DNA from 3 places in the uncultured Butyricimonas sp. genome. Region 1 is predicted to be linked to each of the others. Evidence: riboswitches for the same ligand, from Rfam matches in the RefSeq annotation. Region 1 holds a riboswitch; each other region holds the start of a gene.

Evidence for each region. A riboswitch is a leader RNA that binds a small molecule or an ion and turns the genes downstream of it on or off. The one in region 1 is predicted to bind cobalamin.
Region 2: it holds a riboswitch for cobalamin, as region 1 does, so the genes downstream of both, Q5866_RS03420 (TonB-dependent receptor) here and Q5866_RS03885 (DUF5074 domain-containing protein) in region 1, are expected to answer to the same signal.
Region 3: it holds a riboswitch for cobalamin, as region 1 does, so the genes downstream of both, Q5866_RS11350 (TonB-dependent siderophore receptor) here and Q5866_RS03885 (DUF5074 domain-containing protein) in region 1, are expected to answer to the same signal.

The regions. Positions count from the first base shown of each region.
Region 1 is NZ_CAUFYA010000005.1:113,882-119,421, reverse strand. Features, by position in the region: gene Q5866_RS03890 (hypothetical protein) at 1-98, opposite strand, end outside; gene Q5866_RS03885 (DUF5074 domain-containing protein) at 120-1,589, opposite strand; cobalamin riboswitch at 1,759-1,968, opposite strand; gene Q5866_RS03880 (PKD domain containing protein) at 2,153-3,172, opposite strand; gene Q5866_RS03875 (DUF5074 domain-containing protein) at 3,180-4,505, opposite strand; gene Q5866_RS03870 (TonB-dependent siderophore receptor) at 4,553-5,540, opposite strand, start outside.
Region 2 is NZ_CAUFYA010000005.1:937-6,476, forward strand. Features, by position in the region: gene Q5866_RS03405 (hypothetical protein) at 1-103, shown strand, start outside; gene Q5866_RS03410 (hypothetical protein) at 116-652, shown strand; gene Q5866_RS03415 (hypothetical protein) at 781-2,592, shown strand; cobalamin riboswitch at 2,662-2,869, shown strand; gene Q5866_RS03420 (TonB-dependent receptor) at 2,922-5,150, shown strand; gene Q5866_RS03425 (sirohydrochlorin cobaltochelatase) at 5,161-5,540, shown strand, end outside.
Region 3 is NZ_CAUFYA010000023.1:70,825-76,364, forward strand. Features, by position in the region: gene Q5866_RS11340 (cobyrinate a,c-diamide synthase) at 1-180, opposite strand, end outside; gene Q5866_RS11345 (aminopeptidase C) at 191-1,402, opposite strand; gene Q5866_RS11350 (TonB-dependent siderophore receptor) at 1,591-3,933, opposite strand; cobalamin riboswitch at 4,041-4,243, opposite strand; gene Q5866_RS11355 (O-antigen ligase family protein) at 4,602-5,540, shown strand, end outside.

The DNA of each region.
Region 1 (5,540 bases):
TCTTCCATTTCCGCTAAGATGGATGTATCCTCGTTACAAGAAGCTAAAAAGCCGATAAATAATAAGGCTATGAAAGATTTTGATAATAAATTTCTCATTGTTGTGATTGTTTTAATGATTTACTTGAAGTTATAGGTAAAGAATACATTAGCAGGATAATCCGTGTAATTTGCGTAATCACGACTTATTCTGGCATAATTTTCGCTCTCGGGATTAATGCGGCTGAAATCAAAAATCGTGATATGGTTCGTGTGGCGTTGTGAGCCAATTCCTTTTACCGTGTTTAAAAAGACCTCTCCCGTGATAGGATGAACAGCACAAGTATTATATACCAATGGCTTACTCGCGTAGTTCCCTTCCCAGAAATCAGAAGAAGCGGGAATCCAATTTTTGGCATCAATCATGTATTTTGTTTCATTTGTACTGAAAATGTGACGATAAATTGTTGTGGTCGTGTTGCTGATATATATCGTATCTCCCTTGGCAGTGATGTTCGGTGCGGCAGGTTGCGATGCTCTGATACGCAAAAGTGAGGCTGCTTCACCTTCCAATTGATTTTGTGCTAATATTTCATATGATTTCGGGTCGATTTTATAGATAATACCGCCTTCATCCGAGGCCCAAAGGTTTCCGTCTGTGGCTTTGATTAGCCCGGAAATCTGTTTCTTCCCGAATGCAATTGTATGTGCAACCTCGTTTTTGCCTCGTTCGATAACTATGACCGTGTTTCTTCGTGAGGCAAATAATTTTCCTTCTGCCACAGCCATGGTATTTTTCCGGGCGCCTTGGGTGCCTTTGATTAGAGTCGCTCTGTGATCATTTGCCACTGTTGACGGGTGCATTAGGAAGATGCCGTTCCTATTATCACGTATATAGATATCGTCATCTCCTAATACGGCAATGTGTGTTGGCCAATACGAGAAAGTGGTATCGATTACTTGCACCATCTTTCCCTCGTCTTCATAATAACTCGTGTCTATTCCTAAGATAAAAGGATCATGAAAAGAACGTTCTTTTTTTAATGTTTCAGCATTGCAAATGGTTAGAAAACCACCCCCGTTTCCTCCATTTTGGGATACGATATACATTTTGTTGTTTTTGATATATAGGTCTTGGCACACATCTCCTAAATACTCGCCGTTCACCTTGTAATATACATTAGGGGTAATATCTCCTTCCGGGCTGATGTAAATCAACGAGCCGTGAGTCGTAACTAACCCTTCATTCAGTATAAAAGTCCCGTTTTTATACTTACCGGGATTCACGGTAATCGTTGCGGTTTTGGTCGTCGTGCCGTCTGAATTTTTTGCGGTCAGGGCTAGTTGGTAGGTGCCGCTGTTTTCTGCTTTGAACACGTATGTGTCACCTGTCGAAACCTCATCGTTGTCCAGCGCCCAACTAAACGTGTTTTCCAAAGCATTGGTAACTTCCGCCCTGAACACGATGGAATCCGTCAACTCCATGGAATAATTCCCTTGCGCGAAACCCACGATGGGCAAGGTTGGGATGTAGTCATCATCATCACTACACGCGCTAAACAACGAGATCATCAATCCCCACACGATAAAAAAGAAATACAACTTCTTCATAACTGTTTTTTTTTTTTTGAATTAATTTTATATATTAAAAAACGCAATAATTAATTCATACCCATGTATCCCACGTGGATACAAACATTTCTGTTTGTAGGAAAAAGATGGCGTCAAATATCGACTTGTAAACGGTACTGGCGTTTATGTTCTCCTTTCCCATTGAACATGAAACATATTAGCTTGTGGCAGGTCTTCTGACTCGTTTCCTTCTCCGGGGCTTCCTTCCCGTCCCTCGTGTCGGGGACAGTGGATAAAGTATGCCCGGGAAGTATAGTGAAACTTACAGCAGGGGATTCTGTTCAGGATTTGCACCTGATTCCCTTTTCATCCCGAAACGCGATTCGCGAATCGAGACACCACTCACTTCCATTATTCTTCGCGAAGATAGAGGAATGATGTTAAATAATCAAGTATTTTTTTTTTATTTTATATTCAAATCGCACTCCTTTTAGTCTATTCTTAAAATGTATTGATGATGTGGAAGTAAAAAAGCTCCCGGATCATCCGGGAGCTCAAGTATAAAATTATTTTTTAGTTAAGTATTTTGGAATATGCTATTGCTATTTGATGCCTGCTGCTTTCAACAAGCGGGGTATGGGTAGGATATTTTGTTCCGCATTATTAATCGGGGAGAATGTCCATGCATCCCAGCACTCGTCTTCCAGTTCCCGGTTACTGGCGTAGAAATTGGAATACTCGTACTCTTCCGCTTCCAGTACGGCTTCCCCGTATCCCAACCAGTAGGATGCATAAGCCACGTACCAGCCGCCCATCCACCAGTCGCCCTCGCTGGTAACCCTGACGTCATCAATGTTATCCTCTTGTTCTTGCACGTATATGCCATCCGTGAAATCCGCCTCTGTCAAGGAAATTCCCTTGTATTCTCTTTCGTTGTGCACGAAATCATCGCTTTCAATCGAGATTTTCCCGTCACCGTTGCCGTCATAACCGAATCCCTTGATAGTAGCCCCGAGGGCATCGCTCGAAACGATGACGAACAAGCGGGGATCACTCTTGGCAATGGCTTTAATCATGTCAAATCCCGTGGGGGATATCTTCCCTTTTTGCGGTTTATTCCACTTGTATCCCCACGCCCGGAAAAAGACATCCTCGTCTGCCGGGTGCAATAAATCCTCCACCTCCGGTTTTACCCATTGTATCGCCAGCACCGAACGGCAATCGCCTTCACCCGTCCAGTTCGTGACGTCCGAGATTTTGAAACCGTCCTGTACCGTGATATACGTGCTGTCCGATGCCTCGCCCAAGATGTTGGATGCCGTCACCTTGATTTTATACTCTCCCTCTGTGGCGGACGAGAATTCGTATATCGTGTCTGTTGATGTTGCCTTCCCATCCACGAACCATTGCAGGTCAGCACGTGTGGTGTTGATGATATTCGCTCTTAATCTTACCGTTTTTGAGGGAAGAATAGCATTTTTCAAGCTCAAGTTCTGTACAGACACCTCCGGTGCGGTAAGAGGCATCTCCGGTTCATCTTCTCCGCCATCATTATCGCTACAGGAACTCCACATTCCCGTGATAACCAGAATAGCTAATATATAGAGTAAATTCTTTTTCATGGTCGGTTTATTCAAAATTATAAGTGAAGAACGTGCCGGCAGGGAATGCCGTGTAATTTTCGTAATTTGCACTTAATTCTGGTTCATCCCCGCTAAAGTTGAATACACTGATGTTATTAATTTTGTAGTTTTGTCCGTATCCTTTTATGGAATTTAGATAAACTTCTCCGGTAAGCGGGTGAACAGCGCACGTGTTGTAGACGATACCGACGTTGTCGACCATCGTTTTGGCATCCACCATTAATTTCGTTTCTTTCGTGCTGAAAATATGACGATATATTTTGGAAGTTAACCCGCTTATATATAACGTGTCGCCTTTAGCTGTAATTCCGGGTGCTGCGGCGTACGTGGTATTCCAAACACTAGCAACTTCTGTTGGAATATCATTCATGCCTATTTTTTGATAAGTTTTCGCGTCCACCTTCGTGATTTTACCTGATCTGTCGGATACCCACAAGTTGCCGTCGGAAGCTTTGATTACCCCGGAAACTTCCCCGTCGAAATTGATCGTGCTGCTGATTATGTCTTTACCGGCTTCAATCACTACAACCGTGTTTTTCACCGAAGCGAAAACCTTACCGTCAGCAACAGCCATTGTGTTTTTCCGTGCTCCGCTTGTTCCTTCAATAAGGGTTACGGTTCCGGTTGACGGTTGAAATCTTTTTACTCCGTTATTGTCGCGCAAATAAATATCATCATCTCCTAATACAGCCACGTGGGTAGGCCAGTTAACCTTCCCGTTTAATTCTGTTTGAAAACCTTTTATTTTTTTCAAGGTTTCCGCGTTTGCGATTACAAGGAATCCATCACCGCCTCCATTTTGTGAAACGATATACATTTTGTGGTTCTTGATAAATATATCTTGATTTACGCTTCCCAATTTTGTCCCGTTTTCATCCGTGTATGCATCTGTGGTCACTTTTCCTTCCGGACTGATAAATGTCAGTAAAGAGTTATTTTCGCTTAAAACAAATGTTCCGTTTTTGTATTCTCCCGGTTGCACGGTGATAGAGGTTGTTGTAGCAACAGTTCCATCGGAATTTGTAGCTGTGAGTTTCACGTCAAAAAGTCCGCTATATTCGGATTTGAACACGTAAATGGAATCCGTGGAAACTTCTGTGGTGTCTAATATCCAACTGAAAGTGGTTTCTGTAGGACTGGCTACAGATGCCTTCAGTATGATTGAATCTCCAATATGCATAGATAAGTTACCACTCGTGATATTAATGATCGGGGGTGCTGGTAGAGGTGTACATTCATCATCATCACTACAAGAACTCAAGAATCCTACAAATATTCCCAAAAACAAAAGTGCTAAATAAAACTTCTTCATAATTCTAATTTTCATCATGTAATATTATTAACTTGTTTATTCTTCCTCTAAAATTCCCACATCAGCGACACGAGGCAGTTTCGCAACGGCATCGGGTAATACTGCGTGGATTCGTAATAAGTGTCCAGTAAATTGTCCACTCGTATCTGCGGGGTGAGGCTCATCCCGTTACGGAACTCGTGACGGTAACCCGCCAATATATTGTGTACCGAATAGGGGTCGGTAGCGTATGCTTGGTCAGTCGTGATAAAGCGTCGCCCGATGTAAGTTACTTGCCACGAGAAAAAGGCTCCCCGGTAATCGGCGGCAACCCGCACGTTCCATTTGAAGCGTGGCACGTAAGGAATCTGTTTCATGTAAGAGCCGTCGTCCTCGTGCTGTTTCTTGCGGGTACGGGATTGCGACCAACTGTAATTGCCGGATGCGTTCACCTTTAAATCCCCCGTCTCGTATGTCAGCTTCCCGTACAGTTCCACGCCTTCCGAGCGCACGTTGCGGTGATTCTGCGGCGTCCACACCCATTGATTCCCGTCCTTGGGCAACCATAGTATCCAGTTGTCGATATACATCAAGTAGCCCGATACCTCTGCGTCCAGCGATAACCCCCGGTACAAGTGTTTCCGGTAAGCCACGGAAGCGTCATACGAGTACCCGTCTTCCGGCTTCACCTCCGGGTTGCCTCCCGGTCGCCAATAGAGGTCGTTCATGCTTGGGAACCGATAGTTGTAAGCCATATTCCCCTTTACCTGCAACTCTTTTTCCCAAAGGTTGAATACCACGCCCGCCGACCACGTGGATACTCCCCGGCTATCGTTTTGCTCGAACATATATTGCCCGTTCAGCATCATCCATTCCACCGGGGTCCATAACGCCGATGCCTGCCACGACAGCACGTTACGGTGATGGCGGAATGGCGGTTCCACCACCGGGATATCATAATCCACGTCGCCCAACGTGTATTTCGACGAGTCGATGTCAATGTAACTGCTCACTCGTATCAAATCGTGCGAGTAAGTCAGGCTTGTCCCCAGCACG
Region 2 (5,540 bases), 110 kb from region 1:
GAAAACAAGTAGAACTTATCCAGAAACATCTTATGATTACGCCGTCCCTTACGAACCTTCCATTAATGATTTATTGCAATCAATAGAACAAGTATGTAACTAATAGAAATAAATTATGAAATTAATATTACTTATATTCGCCTTTATCTTAGGAGCATTCTCGCTCACAGCACAGGAAGTAGACACCACTATACTTAAAGTAGACAGTGTTATCTACATGAAATATACAGGTTATGGAGACATTTATATCGAGAACACCAACCCAAAAATAAAAAAAGTACCGGCAAACTATGATGTACATGATCAAGCATATGGAATACATTATAGCGATAAAAACCTTCTTTTACAACTTATCAAGAAATGGTTTACACCGTATTTCAAAAAAAACGGAGTATTAACAGATATCCCTTCCTTTTCCAATAATATTATATTCAATCTTCACGCAGATACTGAAGGAAATATCATTGGAGTTGATTTCAAGTTTTCTGATAGATACGATATTCCAATACAACTTCTTCACCAATTCTCTTTAGATTTACAAAAAAGCAAATTCAAATTGACATATAACAAAAATTGGCATATATACAAGAATGCCAAAAGATTAGAACGAGTATTCGCTATAAAATGCTCTAATATACGCGATCTGAAATAATTAATAAGTACAAAAAAAGGATGAGGGATACTCATCCTTTTACACTTACTATTAAGTATACAACATAATCAGAATAACCCATTTTAAGCACAATCTCATTTTTAAACTTATGAGAATATAACACAAACATGAAACTGTCAATAATACTATCCAGTTACCTTATAACCATACTAACAGCTTGTTGCACTCCATCCAAGCTAGAACAAGCACTCACACTCAGCAGAGATAACCGACCAGAACTCGAGAAAGTGCTACATCATTATTCCGCACCCGCCGATAGCTTGAAATTACAAGCGGCACGTTTCCTGATCGAAAATATGCCGGGACATTACACGCTAAGGGGTGACAAAATAGATGCTTATCGACAAATAATAGATCAAGATACAACATGCTCTTACTACTACAAAAAATTGTACGATATTACACTCGATCATTTTATTCAAGACGATAAAAACATTCGACGTGAAGAAGACGTAAAATACATTACGGCAGACTACCTGATCCGACACATTGATGCCTCGTTTGAATTGATCAACAAGCAAGGGTTACTCGAGATCATCCCTTTTGATTTCTTTATCGAGTACATCCTTCCCTATCGTTTCAAGCATGAACGCCTAGACCTATGGCGAGATTCCATGCAGGTTACTTCCTTCGATATTCCCTTGTCTACACTCAAGCATGATCTCGAGAAACTAGCATCAAATTTCACGTTAAACGATCCTAAAAACGGGGGCTCTTCCATTTTCAAATTATTGAATCCGTTCGGGGACTGTTATTTCATCACATACAACACTATGCTTGCGCATCGCTCACTAGGTATCCCTTCTATCATTGATTGTATTCCTTTTTACTCGAACCGCAACGGTTACCATTATTGGTGCTCCGAACCACCATACCTTTATAAATCCTTCACCATTAAAGGTGCGTTTGACCGTAGAACCGCAAAAGTATACCGGAATACATTTTCTCGTAATCCTTTCCTCGTACCCGAAGAAGAAGAATTCATCCCCGAATTCTTCAAAGACCCGTTCATGCAAGACGTGACGGATTCATACTGCTACACCACCGATATCCAAATAGAAAACAATTCTTCCTATTCCCCTCGACACGCATACCTATGCGTGTTTAATAACCTTGAATGGAAACCTATTGCAGCCGGAAAGGTTTCAAATAACAAAGCGAAATTCAGTGAATTGGCAAAAAACATCGCTTACCTACCTGTCTATTACGATTCCACCGGCATGTATCATCCATTCAACTACCCGTTCATTCTTGACACAAAAGGAGATACCCACTACCTTATCCCTAGCCCCCAAAAACATACATTACACTTGGAACGAAAGAATCCGGATTTAACAAACGCCTTACACAAATATCTTAACACCTTAAACGGCACTATTATTGAAGCCTCCAACGATAAAGAATTTTCACGAGTGGACACGGTCTTTGTACTTGAGCCATCGAAAAAACTATTCTTCAAAGCCAGGAACATGCATCCCGATAAAAAATACCAATGGTACCGCATTCCCCAAAGCGGTAGAGAGAAATATATTGCAGAATTGTATTTTTTTAACTCGAGAGGTGAAAAACTACAAGCGATAACTGATTCTCTGTACCATGCCGCCATTGACGGCAACCCTCTAACTAATGTTTCGTTATACAATACATTTCTAACCTTACATTTCGATACACCCGTAACAATCGACGAACTCGTCTGCCTGCCTAGAAATGATGGCAACGGGATTTACCCCGGCAATTTATACAAGTTACTATACCACGACCGGGACGGCTGGCAATCGTTAGGCATACAAGAAGGATGCAATTTTTACCTAGAATATGACAACGTGCCAAAAAACGCACTATATTGGTTGCGCAATCTGACCACTGGCGTGGAAGAAAGAATATTCACGTATGAAAATGGCGTAATCACATTTTGGTAAAACAAGCATCCTAAAACCAATAGAGTACAAATTTTCTCCGTTTCATTGTATTTTTTAATGGAATCTGCATACATTCGCGGAGTCTTTGGTGATGTGTTAATATCCCATTAGCGCACAAGAGGGAAGTCGGTTAGAATCCGACACAGTGCCCGCTACTGTGATGCCCGTTTCTCCGCAAGGAGATTCAAAGGAAAGTTCTTGCACCACTGTCCTCGCGGACGGGAAGGTACTTTTCTTAGGCGTAGTCAGGAGACCTGCCAAAGCAAAACAGGTAATAGCGTATTCCCGGGGTCAGGAGTACCATTATGAACTTTTAAACTTAATCTTACATGAAGAAATTTGTAGCGCTGACTACATTATTCGTAGTAGCATTAGCGAGCGTCGCTTTTGCAGAAATCACCTTAAAGGGGAAAGTTGTAGATGCCAAAACCGGTAAAGCTCTTGCCGGGGCAAATGTTCGGTTAGTCGGAACAAGCATCGGTATCGCCACGAATAACAAGGGCGAATTCATTCTGGAAAAAATACCCGACGGGACTTACACGCTTCGTGCCAGCTACTCCGGTTACGAGGTCGGTTCCATGAAAGTGAACGGAAACAAAAGTGACATATTATTCCAGTTACTCGCCACCCCGGTAAACTTGAATCAGGTCGTGGTGACGGGAACAGGAACCCACCGCCGATTGAAAGATTCGCCCGTCCCGGTAGAAGTGATTAGCGGGTCGGACTTAAGGCAGGCAGGAGTAAACTCCTTCGAGGACGCCCTTCTGTTGCTGAACCCCGCGTTCAATATTCGCCCCACGGTCATGGGCTCGTACTTCACGCTCAACGGCATGAGCAACAAATACATCTTGATTCTCGTCAACGGGAAGAAAGTGGCGGGAGATGTTTCCAACAATACCGACTTGTCGCGTATTGACATGGGACGGGTGAAACGCATCGAGATATTGAAAGGTGCAGCTTCCGCCCTCTACGGTTCGGACGCCATCGCCGGGGTAATCAACGTTATCATCGAACAACCGAAAGACCCTATCAGCGTGCAGTCGAAAACCCGTTTCGGGGGAGAATCCAGCTTCTCGCAAAACGCCAGTGTTGATTTTAATTTCGGTAAATTCACTTCCTCCACCTCTTATCAAAGACGGCAAATGGGCGGATGGCAATTAAACCCCAATGAAATCAGCGGCGACACGGTCATCCCCACGAGAAGCGAATCATCCAGTAAATTCCATTCCAATATTGTTACCCAACACTTCACTTACGCGCCCAACGAGCAATTGAAACTTTGCGCGCAAGGAAGTTATTTCAACCGGGAAGTAAATCGTCCGGTACAAGAAAAGAAAAACGACGGGGCGTACCAATACGACCTCACCTACATGGACTACAATTTCGGCTTGGGCGGAAAATACTTCATGAACGATGGAGCGTACATCTCCCTCGACCTTTACATGGACAATTACGAGTACAACAAACTCTACACGGTTGCCCAACTTGACAAAAAAGACACGACATTCCGGGTTGGGGATGAAGAATTGACCAAGCGCCAAAAATATTACAACGGGAACCTGAAAGGCGTATTCCGGGTGGGCGAATACAACAAACTCACGCTCGGTACGGAATACGCTAACGACTACATGAAAAATCCCGGCAGCCTCGACGAACCGAAAGAAATCTACACGCTCGCCGTGTACGCGCAGGATGAAATCCGTGTATGGAAGAATCTACAAATCCTCCCCGGTTTCCGTTACGTTTACAACGAGATGTTCAAGAACCGCTTCACCCCGAAGATTGCCCTCATGTACACGCTCGGCTCGTTCAACTTCAGAACTTCCTATGCCGCCGGATTCAAAACACCCAGCATACAGGAACTATATTACGACTACGAAGCCCGGGGAGCCATCACCATCGGGAATCCCGACTTGAAACCGGAAAAAGCGAATTATTATAACGTGAACGTGGAGTATACCGGGAAATACCTCAATATTTCCGCGAACGGGTATATCAATGACGTGAAAGACATTATCGAGAAATACGATATCGGGGCCACGGACGAAGATAAAGCCAATGGAATAAAAACCCGTAACGTGTACCACAACCTCGACAAGGCGAGCATCAAAGGCTTCGACATCTCCGTGAACAGCTACCTCGGGGCAGGATTCTCCGCCGCGGGGGCTTACAACTGCGTTTACGCTGCCGACGGGGAAGGACGCCGCCTAAGCGAATCGGTAAGACACGCCGCCACCTTCCGGGGAGGCTGGACACACGAGTGGAACAAATACCGCCTGCACGTGAATGTCAACGGGAGAATACAAGGTTCGAAATACATTTACAAGGTAGACTCCAAAACAGGTAAAATCACCGACACCAGTGCTCCCAAGTACCAACTTTGGAACCTTGCCACCACGCATACTTTCGCACCCGTGGGTAACTTCCTGTTTGAACTGAACGCCGGGATTGACAACCTCTTCGACTGGACGGACGACCGCCCCAACGGCGTGAACTACGCAACTCTCAACCCCGGCAGAACATTCTTCGCCAGTCTTGTAATCCGTTTCACGAAATAAAACCGATATCATGAAAAACATATTAATAGCCTTTCTTTTATTAACAAGCATATCCGCCTTCGGTCATGGCGAAGGTTTCAAGGAATCCGATATATTCAAAACCCTCGGACCGAATGACAAAATAGCCCTTCTTATGGTTCACTTCGGGACAACACACGACGACACCCGCATCCTCACCATCGAGGCAATCAATAAAAAAGCGGCAAAGGCATTCCCCGGCATCGAAGTCCGGGAAGCCTACACCTCCCGCATGATTATGCGCCGTTTGAAAGAAAAAGGCATCGTGAAACCGAATCCCGTGGAAGCAATGAACCAACTCATAGCGGACGGCTACACCCACCTCATCATCCAACCCACGAACATCATCGAGGGCATCGAGATGGAAGCCTT
Region 3 (5,540 bases), on a different contig from region 1:
ATTGACAGCCTCCTCCCCGGCAGCCATCGCGTGATGTTTCGTGTCAATATAATCCGGTCCGCATTTAAAGGGTTGTACTTTCATTCCCTTGTTCCTCAACAATCGCAACAAACCCAACGTGAAAGTAGTCTTCCCGCTTCCCGAAGTCGCCGCACCTATCAATACCTGTGGTTTACGCATTTGTTCATGTTTAAATCCCTAATTTCTTTCTGATATCCTTTGGTATCGCATTCTTGTGCACCAGAATATCCATCGTCTTCAACGCCATATAAGGATAAGAGGCATAGAAATACCCGCCGAATCGATTGTACTTGTTCCACGAGTTCTTCACGATAAAATAAGGTGTACCGTTCTGGTCCATCGCCTTGCCGATAACGTGCATACCATGGTCGTCGGTCGTCAAGTAACGGTCGAACTCTTCCTGCCGCATCTCTTGGGTAATCTTTTTCTCGGGAGCCGGAGCCAGCTTGAAAGCATCCAACGTCTGTTGTTCTTTAGGCAATTTCTCCCATTTGGCAATTTCAGCCCCGGTCATCTCTCTCGTGTCGGTCGAGGGCACCACCGCCACCCCGGCATCCTTCGTTGCAAATCCTTTCTCACTCACGTCAGCACCCCAAACGAAAGTGTACCCGTTATCAATCGCACTCTCCATCACCCGCATCAACTCGTTGAGCGGGATATTGTAAGCCTTATCCCACGACCAATTGTCTTCCACCTCCAAGGCAAACTCCGTGTAAAAAGGATGGTGCGTGAACGAGGTCAGATTCACGTAATCGTCCATGTTCAACCCCACCACCTCGTCGGCAAAAGTCCGGGGTGTGTACTCTTTTCCCTTGTACTCGAACTTCTCGGGCTCTTCACCAAGATAAACGTCCAAAATTGCATCAAACCCTTTCTTCCAAGCCGTACTCAAACGTTTATTTCTATTCTCGACCACCGCTTCCACGTACGCTTTCAACACGGCGTCAATCTCCCCGAACACATGATTCGGCTCCCCGTAATTCAAACCCTTGAACACCTCAAGAGGCACAATCCCGTACTTCTTCGCCATGTTAATTACATCCGACGAAGCACCACCCACGGCAAAATTCAACACGCCATGCAAACGCACGTACTTCTCCGCCTTGTCACTGTAAGCATGTTTCACGAAATAAATAGCCGAAAGATTAACCGAATCTTTTCCCTGTCGCATCATCTCCGACTCCAGAAAAGAAGCCGTAGACCACGACCAACAAGTCCCGGCACGGAACTGATCTTTCACGGAAGTAGCGGGCAATCTCTTAATGTCCGTAAACTTATACCCTTCAGGTTTCACGGTATCCTGCTTCACCGTATCTTGCGCACAAACACCTGCACAGGCAGCAAAGACCAAAACAAATAAAAACAATACAAACTTTTTCATATTCTTATATTATAATGACTATTCTATTTTTTGACAAAAGTAGCCAATAAGTCTGCATTCTGACGTCTACCCCGCAAAATATTTCCACAGATTTCATAAACAACAAATTAGCAGGTTACAAATCAAATACTAACTTGTAACCTGCCAACTTGTAACCTGCCAACCTGTAACTTTCGCCTTCGGCGAAACTAAAAAGTATATGACACGGATGCCTGATAATTCCGGGGTTTTCCCAGTACAGTTGTTTTCTCGAAATACTCCTTGTCAAACAAATTATTAATATTCAAAGCCAGATTCACATGCCCTTTAATCGTGTAATATATTCCCGCATCCATCAGCCACAACGCCGGAGTGTAAATTCGTTCCTTGATATCGGAGAACACCTTATCCTTGAAATTTCCGCTTAATTGGAACGACAAGTTCTTCAACACCCCCGTGGGAATCGTGTAATCGGCATACGCGTAAAAAGTTGTACGAGGCACACCTGTTTCACGCACATTCTTATTTTCTTCCTTGTATTTCGAGAATCGTCCACTCTCCGCTATCTGTCGCAAACGATATTCCGCCCAACTCAATCCCGTCGTAAACCGAAGCGTCGGAAGAGGACGAACCACAATCTCAAAATCAAATCCCTTTGACATACCTCGACCTACTTGCCCTTGAATATTCTTCGTCACGGTACTGCCGTCGACCACTACAGTAGTATCTCCCAAACTCTTCACGATATTATAGCGACTCGTGTAGAAAATCGAAGCGTTGACATCCACCCATTCATTCAACGTGTAATGCCCCCCGACTTCTGCCGAAATTCCTTTCTCCGGCTTAAACACTTCTCCGCCATCCGTGTCGGGATTGAACTCGTTCCCCTTTCTATCCAAATACATAATATCCGGATTATAGAACTTCACCACCGGATTGAAGAAAGAAGAAGCGGAAGCATAAAATGACAATTCCGGCACCGGGAAATACACCACTCCCGCCCGATACGTGAAAGCGGAAGTCTTCACTTTATTCCATTCCGAACGGTTCTCCTTCTTGTAGTCCTGTTTCCCGTCCAAAACCTTTGCTGTTGCCGTTTTATAGTTATAAAAATCCACGCGTCCGGACAACATCGCCTTCCATTGGTCGCTAAATTCCATCACATCATGCAAATACACGGCATGCGTTCTATCGGTTTTCAGACTTGCAGCTGAAATTTTGGAATCCCACCAGCCTTGTACCAACTGCGGATTCTTCAATGCCAACACAGCACCCAATCCGGGTCCCCACAAATCATCACTCCCGTACCCGTTATACTGTACAAAATCAAACGCGAAATACGACCACCCCAATGTATAATGGTGTTTCACGAATCCGGTCTCCACGTTACCTGTCAATTCCAGCACATTACTCAATTGTTTATGATCCGGGTTAAAGTTCAACGGTTTATTTCGCACCACAGAATCCAGATTTATATAGGTCGTTTTACCTTTCGAGGTATAATACCATTTATAAATAGATTCCTCCGAAGTCCGGTACCCCAATCCTTCCACGCAGCAATAATCCAAATCGCTATGGAAATAAGTAAACCTCTCTCGCAATGTCATGTTCTCGGATATCACGTGAGTGTACCGTGCCGTCACGTCCCATACTTTACGCTTCATCCGATTATTCGCGTAATCATTATATATCTCGTGATAATCGGCATAAGGATGCCGTTCTCCGCTCTTCATAAAAGGCTCGGCATCCTTACCGACTTCGTACACATCATAACGCACGGTCGGTGCGGCCCCTATTTCAGTCGTGTACTTATCATCCGCGTAACTGCCACTCACTTCCAATCTCCCTACTTTGCCGACATTCGCGCCTAAAACCCCATAAAGGGAGAATCTATTCGCGTTCGTGCGCCGGTAACCGTCGCCCGTGGAATAATGGATATTCGCCCGGTAATCAAGCGGTCCCGCCAACTTTCCCCCGAAACCCAATGTAGCCCGTTTTTCTTCCCAACTACCATAACTAATCCGGGCATTAGCTGAAAAATCCGGTGTTACCTTCTTGCGCACGATGTTCAAAACCCCTCCCATGGCAGAATGTCCCGCCAACACCGAAGCGGGTCCCTTTATCAATTCGATGGATTCCACGGATGACAAGTCCCCGTAAGGAACATTCTGGCTAACCGTTCGCTCATCCCGCATCCCATCAATCATGATAAGCGCGCTCCCTTGTCCCCGGATAGAGAATCGTTGGAACGCCCCCAGTTGATTTGTCTTGTGAATAATCCCGGGCAAAAACTTCACGGCATCTTCCAGATTCACGATACCTTTACGCTCCAACATCTGCCCGGAAAGTTTACTTACCGTTATCGGGACAAAGCGCAACGGTACATCCAACCCCAACAAATCGATACGTTTTCTTTTTTCAAGCACACTTACTTCATCGATACGAAAAATCGTATCCGTGATACTTTTCTTTTTGCGCTTGTCTTTATCCTCGGCGAAAAGCGAGCCGACACACGCGAACAGCAATACTGCCAATACAACAACTTTTTTCATACAAACTATATATTAATAATGAATAAAGCATTATTAACATAGTCTTTAGGGTAACATGAGTTTCAAGGTAAAATCCATATTTTTCCTCTCGCTTTTTCTCCCGAAAGCTATGGTTATCATCGTTCGGCAGGTCTTCTGACTTGTTCCGGATTTTGTTGCCTTCCCAGTTATTACACCAGTGACATTTGAAGTACAAAATCCCTTGTAAAGGAACTTACAGCTGCGGGTACAGTCCCGGATTCACACCGGATTCCCTATTAAGCGTCGCCTTCATGAGCGAAGGTTCCGCACCAAAACGGGGGCAAAAGTAATATATTTTTCAATACTATTCATCTCAACCGGACTTTTTATTGCCCGAAGAAATCCCATCCCAATAATACCCTTATACTACCCTTATCATCTCTCCGCTCCGCTTCCCCTCCCGTTCATCCCTTTTCCAACATCGCCGGGGAACGGCGTTGGAAAAGCGGGCCACTAGAGTTGAAAGCGGGATAAGGCAGGAATAGGGTATTATTAGGGTGGTTTTACCGCAGGTCATCCTCGAATACAAGACTCGGGGCGGGTATTGTAACTTTCATAATTTTATTTATTTTTGTTACATCCAATTTTTTATAAATATAAATAATACACCATCTTCTATGCGGCGATACAGGCAGAACATCAACAACATGAATATACATAAAATCACAATAGGCATCGCAATAGTTTTGCTTCCAGTACTCTACCGACTCGACCACTGCTTCACGGGGCTTTCGGCTGCTTTTTTTTCGCTCGTGCTCTTTTCCCTCGCACTAATCCCATACCTCCTCTCCCGGGAAAGCTACTCGTGGAGGAAAAACGACACGCTCGTCGGGTTGTTGCTTTGCTGGACACTTATCCGTTACTTCACCTCTCCCGTTCTCGATGATACTTTTATCCTTTTCGACTGGCTCGCCGCGGTTATCGCATACACGTGGGCAAGAAACTCGTCTGCCGCCGACACGATCTTTCCCGCCTTATTCGTCGGCGGCATCGTTCAATCCGCGTGGGGGATACTGCAATTCTCGGGCAACATCCCTTCTTATCATGCGTATTTCGGGCAAACGGGCAGTTTCAACACTCCCGCTCTATGGGGAATCTATTTAGCCATGGCGATTTTCGGCGGGATACGCCTGCTCGGGACACAAACAAGAAAGGGATATAAAATGCTCGTGCTCGCCGGAATGGCATTCGTGTCCGCCGGGATGATTCTGGCGCACTCGAGGGCAGCGTGGGTGGCTTTGGCGTGCGGGCTGGCATGGACATTCCTGAAACCCGCGAAAAAGCCCACGGGCAAGAAGTGGAACAAAAAAGCGGTGCTCACGACCGTGGCACTCTTGCTACTCGCAGCACTCGCACTCTGGGGCGTCTACCTGATTCGACCGGATTCCGCAAAAGGGAGATTGCTCGTGTACGGAGTTTCCCTCTTCATGCTCGGGGACGCCCCGTGGTTCGGGCACGGCATCGCTTCCTTCGCCGCCGAATACATGCCCTATCAAGCCGAGTGGTTCCTGCACCACCCCGCATCAAGTTTCGCCCGGGTGGCGGGCAACAATCATTTCGCTTTCAATGAATGCCTCAAAATAGCT